Regions from separate parts of the Streptomyces sp. GQ60 genome, predicted to be linked through region 2. Evidence: riboswitches for the same ligand, from Rfam matches in the RefSeq annotation. Region 2 holds a riboswitch; the other holds the start of a gene.
The links. A riboswitch is a leader RNA that binds a small molecule or an ion and turns the genes downstream of it on or off. The one in region 2 is predicted to bind glycine.

Region 1 (3,205 bases), on a different contig from region 2:
TTCGCGGTACTGCTCGATCTTGGCGCGCAGGTCGTCCGCGTCCACCTCGCCGTCGTCGGCGGTCTTGACGACGACGACCTTCATGCCGGCCATCACGGCGCTGGCGGCGTTGGTGCCGTGCGCGGAGGACGGGATGAGGCAGACGGTGCGCTGCTCGTTGCCGTTCGCCCGGTGGTACGCACGGACGGCCAGCAGGCCGGCGAGCTCACCCTGGGAGCCGGCGTTCGGCTGAATGGAGACCTTGTCGTAGCCGGTGACCTCGCAGAGACGTTCCTCCAGCTCGGTGATGAGCGTGAGGTACCCCTCGGCCTGCTCGACCGGGGCGAACGGGTGCACCTGGCCGAACTCGGGCCAGGTGACCGACTCCATTTCGGTGGTCGCGTTGAGCTTCATGGTGCAAGAGCCCAGCGGGATCATGCCGCGGTCCAGCGCGTAGTCCTTGTCCGAGAGCTTGCGCAGGTAGCGCAGCATCGCCGTCTCGGAACGGTGCTGGTGGAAGACCGGGTGGGTCAGGTACGCGTCCTCGCGCAGCAGGCCCTCGGGAAGCGCGTCGGCCGTGGTGGCGTCGAGCACCTCCAGATCCGTGGTGACCCCGAAGGCCGCCCACACCGCTTCCACGTCGGCGCGCAGGGTGGTCTCGTCACAGGCGGCGGAGACCAGGTCGGCGTCGACCTGGTACAGGTTGACCCCACCCTCGCGGGCCGCGGCCACTACCTCTGCGGCCCGGCCGGGGACGCGCGCGGTGACGGTGTCGAAGTAGGCGCCGTGCACGATCTCGACCCCGCCGGCCCGCAGGCCAGCGGCGAGCAGGGCGGCGTAGCGGTGGGTGCGGCGGGCGATCGTCCGCAGGCCGTCCGGGCCGTGGTAGACGGCGTACATGCCGGCCATGACTGCGAGCAGCACCTGCGCGGTGCAGATGTTGCTGGTGGCCTTCTCGCGGCGGATGTGCTGCTCACGGGTCTGCAGCGCCAGGCGGTACGCCTTGTTGCCGTCCGCGTCCACGGAGACGCCGACGAGGCGGCCGGGCAGCGAGCGGGCGTGCTTGGCCTGGACGGCCATGTAGCCGGCGTGCGGTCCGCCGAAGCCCATCGGGACGCCGAAGCGCTGGGTGGTGCCGACCGCGATGTCGGCGCCCAGCTCGCCCGGCGAGGTCAGCAGGGTCAGGGCGAGCAGGTCGGCGGAGACGGCGACGATGGCGCCGAGCGCGTGCGCCTGCTCGATGACCGGCTTGATCTCCCGCACGGCACCGGAAGCACCCGGGTACTGCAGGAGCACGCCGTAGACGCCGCGCTCGGCGATCTCGGCCGGAATCCCGTCCGACAGGTCCGCGACCACGACCTCGATGCCGATCGGCTCGGCACGCGTCTCGATCACCGCGATGGTCTGCGGCAGCGCGTCGGCGTCGACGAGGAAGACGTCGCCCTTGGCCTTGCCCACCCGGCGGGCCAGCGTCATGGCCTCGGCGGCGGCGGTGCCCTCGTCGAGCAGGGAGGCGCCGGAGGTCGGCAGGCCCGTCAGCTCGGCGACGACGGTCTGGAAGTTCAGCAGGGCTTCGAGGCGGCCCTGGGAGATCTCCGGCTGGTACGGCGTGTAGGCCGTGTACCAGGACGGGTTCTCCATGACGTTGCGCAGGATCACCGGCGGCGTGAACGTGCCGTAGTAACCCAGCCCGATCATCGACGAGAGGACCTGGTTGCGGTCGGCGAGCTGACGCAGCTCGGCGAGCACCTCGGCCTCGGTCCGCGCCTCGGGCAGGTTCAGCGCGGCGGTGGTCTTGATCACATCCGGCACCGCGGCGGCGGTGAGCTCGTCGAGGGAGCCGTAGCCCACCTGAGCGAGCATCTTCGCCTGCGCCTCGGCATCCGGGCCGATGTGGCGCTGCTCGAAGGGGATGCCTCGCTCCAGCTGGGAGAGCGAAATGCGGTTGGCGGTCATGTACGGAGGCCTCCTGGTCGTACGACCTGCGAGGGGCACCACGGCGCGGGCACCCGGACGGCCTCCCCCTCTGTCATCACAACCTGAGAGCTTCACCGGGCCGCGCGGGGATCACCCACGAGGTCCGGCTTTCACCGTCGGTGAGGAGAGGGACCGGCACTGCGCGCCCGGTACCCGCCCCTACTTTCCAGAGTGGCCTCACCACGTGCGGTACGTATGCCTGAGAGATTCCGGGGAGGATTTGCTCCTTCGGCGCCTCCGTCTCACTCACTCGGAGGACTCTCCCGCACAGGGTCGACAGCCATCACCCAGCCTACCAGCGAGGATCTGGGGGCCTCCCTCGAGTGGCCCCCTCCCCGGAAATGCACTTTTGTAGTCATTACGGAGGAGTTGCGCCCCAACGGAGGGACCGGACCGTGCAGACCGACATCGATCCCCGCAGTCTGATCGGCCGCAAGGCGTTCGACCGCAATGGCACCAAGATCGGCACCGTCGACGAGGTCTACCTCGACGACGCCACGGGCGTCCCGGAATGGGCCGCCGTACGCACCGGACTCTTCAGCCGGGACGCCTTCGTCCCGCTGGAGCCCAGCGAGATGGTGGGCGACACCCTGCGCGTGCCCTTCGAACGCTCCCTCATCAAGGACGCCCCCGACTTCGGCGTCGGCCGCCACCTCTCCCCCGAACAGGAGCTGCAGCTCTACCATCACTACGGCCTGGACCTGGCACTTCCGACCGACTTCCAACACGACTTCGGCCCCAGAACCCCCGAAGCCCCCTAACCCACCACCCCCGCTGCCCCACCCCCCGAACCGGGGCAGCGGCCCCCCTCCCCACCTCCCCCCACGAAGGACCACACCGGCCCCGCCGACCAACCCCACCAGACCCCACACCTGGGCCCGGGAAACAGCCATTTGAGCACCCGCGACAGCAGAGCCCCAGCGGCTGCGGGCGGGGGCTAGTCAGCCGCCCGACGGGTGGGAGGTCCACTCGCTACCCGGCAAAGGGCAGGGACCACTTCCCTGCCGGCTGCGTTGCAGACAGCGGCACTCGAACAGCGAGCCGGCGCACTCGGGCGCTCAGGCACTGGCCAGCCCGACACCCGGCATCCCACAGCAGGCGGCCGAAGGCTGACGGCCGGCACGCGACACCTCGCGGTGACGGCCGCGGCTGGCAACTCGTTGCTCGGCGCCTCCACAGCGACCGCTGGCACTCGACGCTCGGCGGCTGACGGCTGACGGCTGACGGCTGACGGCGGGCACCACGCGGA
Region 2 (3,205 bases):
CTCCTCGGAGCTGTAGACGGGCACGTACGCGGCGCCGTCGATCTCCATGGTGGGCAGGCTCAGGCTGTTCACGCCGCCGGGCAGCGGGATCCACAGGTGGCTCCGCCCGAGGACCTCGAGGATCCGCCCCCCGGCGTCCGCCTGTCCGAGCGCCGCCCCGAGCACCTGCTCCAGCTCGTTACCCGGCCACATGTACGTCTCCGCTCGCTTGCCCTTGGTCTCGCCCAGAGATTAACGGGCGCCCGCGACGCCCCGACCGGGGGCCGCCCGCGCCGGGTCCACCTCCGTCGGTCCGCCCGCGCCGGGTCCGCCTCCGCCGGGTCAGCCACCCCGGCCGCCGGGTCCGCCTCCGCGGGCCGCCGCCGCTAGCGGAAGCCGATCGACGTCAGCCGGGACGCCGCCGGGCGGTCCAGGAGGGTCACGGAGGCGCAGCCGGCCGGCGGGCGGCCCGCCTCGGCCTCGCGCAGCAGCCGGGCCACCGCGCCCCGGTGCCGGGCGAAGGCGTACGCCGACACGCCCCGGCCCCGCGCCGCCTGCCCGGCCCGCGCCTCCTCGGGGGTGGTGTCCAGCAGCACCAGGTGCAGCGCGCGGCCGCGCCGCCGGGCGGCCGAGGCCAGCAGCGACCGTACCCAGCTCTGCGTACCGCAGTCGTGGACGACGGCCGGGGCCCCGGAGCGGAGCACCCGCCACAGGCCCCAGTAGTGCGCGATGCGGACCGCGGGGCGGTACACCGCGTAGGGCAGGGCGGCCGGCATCCGGCGCTCCCACCGCTCGCGGGCGTCCTGGGAGTCGATGCCGCCGCCCTCCGCGGCCCGCTTGATCAGGGTGCTCTTGCCGCCGCCGGGCAGTCCGGAGACCACCACCACGTCCCCGTCGGCGAAGCGGAGCCGCCGCGGGCCCTCGACCCCGCGCAGGTCCCGTACGGCTCCGGGCTCCCCGCCCGCCGCCGGATCCCGGACGACGCCGCGCTGCGACGGCACGCCGGCCATCGCGCCCCCGACGGTGCCGGTGCCGGTGCTCATCGCCGCCAGTACTCCGAATCTCCGCACTGTGATCGCCTCCCCCGCGACGGGTCGCCTGGACCCGGTCCCCCTGAGTGTAAAGAGACGGTAATCCGGGGTGCCCGGTTCCGCTCCGCTTGCGGACCCCCTCCCCCATTCGGCCGCGCCTCGTGCAATGATGTGCGCCATCTGGACACCTAACTGCATACCGGCCGCTTGAATCCGCGCGGGAGAGTCCCGGCACGCCGCGAGGCGGTGCCCGGGCGCCGAAGGAGCAAGTACCTCCCTTGAATCTCTCAGGCCCCGTACCGCGTGGATGAGGCAGATCTGAAAAGCGAGCCGCGCCAGCGCCCGTAAGGGCTCGGGCGACGGCTCCACCCAAGGTGCAAGTCGACGACCTTCCCCTGGTAGGGGAACTCTCGGCGAACCTCTCAGGTTCCGATGACAGATGGGGAGGAACTCCTCCTCGTCATGTCATGCCCTGGGACCCGGGAGCCACACCCATGAGCACTGCCCCCCGCCTGACCGCCCTCGATGCGCTGCACCGTTCCCTCGGTGCGACCATGACCGACTTCGCGGGCTGGGACATGCCCCTGCGGTACGCCAGCGAGCGCGACGAGCACAACGCCGTCCGCACCAAGGCCGGCCTGTTCGACCTGTCCCACATGGGCGAGATCACCCTGACCGGCCCCGAGGCCGTCAAGGTCCTGGACTACGCCCTGGTCGGCAACATCTCCACCGTCGGCGTCGGCCGCGCCCGATACACGCACATCTGCCAGGAAGACGGCGGGATCCTCGACGACCTGATCGTCTACCGCCTCGGCGAGACCGAGTTCATGGTCGTCGCGAACGCCTCCAACGCCCAGGTCGTCCTGGACGCGATCACCGAGCGCGCCGCCGGCTTCGACGCCGAGGTCCGCGACGACCGCGACGCGTACGCGCTGCTCGCCGTGCAGGGTCCGGAGTCCCCGGGCATCCTCGCCTCCCTCACCGACGCCGACCTGGACGGGCTGAAGTACTACGCCGGCCTGCCCGGCACGGTCGCCGGGGTGCCCGCGCTGATCGCGCGTACCGGCTACACCGGCGAGGACGGCTTCGAGCTGTTCGTCTCCCCCGAGCACGCCGTGGAGCTGTGGCAGGCGCTGACCAAGGCGGGCGAGGGCGTCGGCCTGGTCCCGGCCGGCCTGTCCTGCCGCGACACCCTGCGCCTGGAAGCGGGCATGCCGCTGTACGGGCACGAGCTGACCACCTCCCTCACCCCGTTCGACGCGGGGCTGGGCCGGGTCGTGAAGTTCGAGAAGGAGGGCGACTTCGTCGGCCGCGCCGCCCTGGAGGCCGCCGCCGAGCGCGCCGCCTCCAACCCGCCGCGCAAGCTGGTCGGCCTGATCGCCGAGGGCCGCCGCGTTCCGCGCGCCGGCTTCTCCGTGACCTTCGACGGCCAGGTCGTCGGCGAGGTCACCTCGGGCGCCCCGTCCCCGACGCTCGGCAAGCCGATCGCGATGGCCTATGTCGACGCGGCGCACGCCGCGCCCGGCACCTCCGGCGTCGGCGTGGACATTCGCGGTACGCATGAGGCGTACGAGGTCGTGGCCCTGCCGTTCTACAAGCGGCAGAAGTAACTCTCACCGCTGTTCCCGGGGAGCCCCGGCCGCCCGGGTCTCCCGTACGGCCGCTCCCCCGCGCCCCGTCTCGGTACGCAAGACACACCGTTCGTATCCACTCCCCCGCATCCAGGAGAATCAGGTCATGAGCAACCCCCAGCAGAAGCTGCGTTACACCAAGGAGCACGAGTGGCTGTCGGACGCCGAGGACGGCGTCGCGACGGTCGGCATCACGGAGTTCGCGGCCAACGCGCTCGGTGACGTCGTCTACGCCCAGCTTCCCGAGGTCGGCGACACCGTGACCGAGGGTGAGACCTGTGGCGAGCTGGAGTCGACCAAGTCGGTCAGCGACCTGTACTCCCCCGTCTCCGGTGAGATCGTCGAGTTCAACCAGGACGTCGTCGACGACCCGGCGCTGGTGAACTCCGCCCCCTTCGAGGGCGGCTGGCTGTTCAAGGTGCGCATCTCCGAGGAGCCCAAGGACGTGCTCTCCTTCGGCGAGTACACCGCTCTCACCTCCGGCAACTGACCCCAGGGGATCCTGATGTCCGTACTGAACACCCCCCTCCACGAGCTCGACCCCGACGTCGCCGCCGCCGTCGA

Region 1: another riboswitch for glycine. It lies ahead of gcvP (aminomethyl-transferring glycine dehydrogenase); the one in region 2 lies ahead of gcvT (glycine cleavage system aminomethyltransferase GcvT).

Annotation. Positions count from the first base shown of each region.
Region 1 is NZ_JCAXEG010000017.1:11,475-14,679, reverse strand. Features, by position in the region: gene gcvP (aminomethyl-transferring glycine dehydrogenase) at 1-1,935, opposite strand, end outside; glycine riboswitch at 2,134-2,232, opposite strand; gene AC6CKD_RS30735 (PRC-barrel domain-containing protein) at 2,352-2,717, shown strand.
Region 2 is NZ_JCAXEG010000001.1:1,043,818-1,047,022, reverse strand. Features, by position in the region: gene AC6CKD_RS04800 (enhanced serine sensitivity protein SseB) at 1-192, opposite strand, end outside; gene AC6CKD_RS04795 (AAA family ATPase) at 366-1,022, opposite strand; glycine riboswitch at 1,219-1,322, shown strand; gene gcvT (glycine cleavage system aminomethyltransferase GcvT) at 1,505-2,620, shown strand; gene gcvH (glycine cleavage system protein GcvH) at 2,748-3,131, shown strand; gene glyA (serine hydroxymethyltransferase) at 3,147-3,205, shown strand, end outside.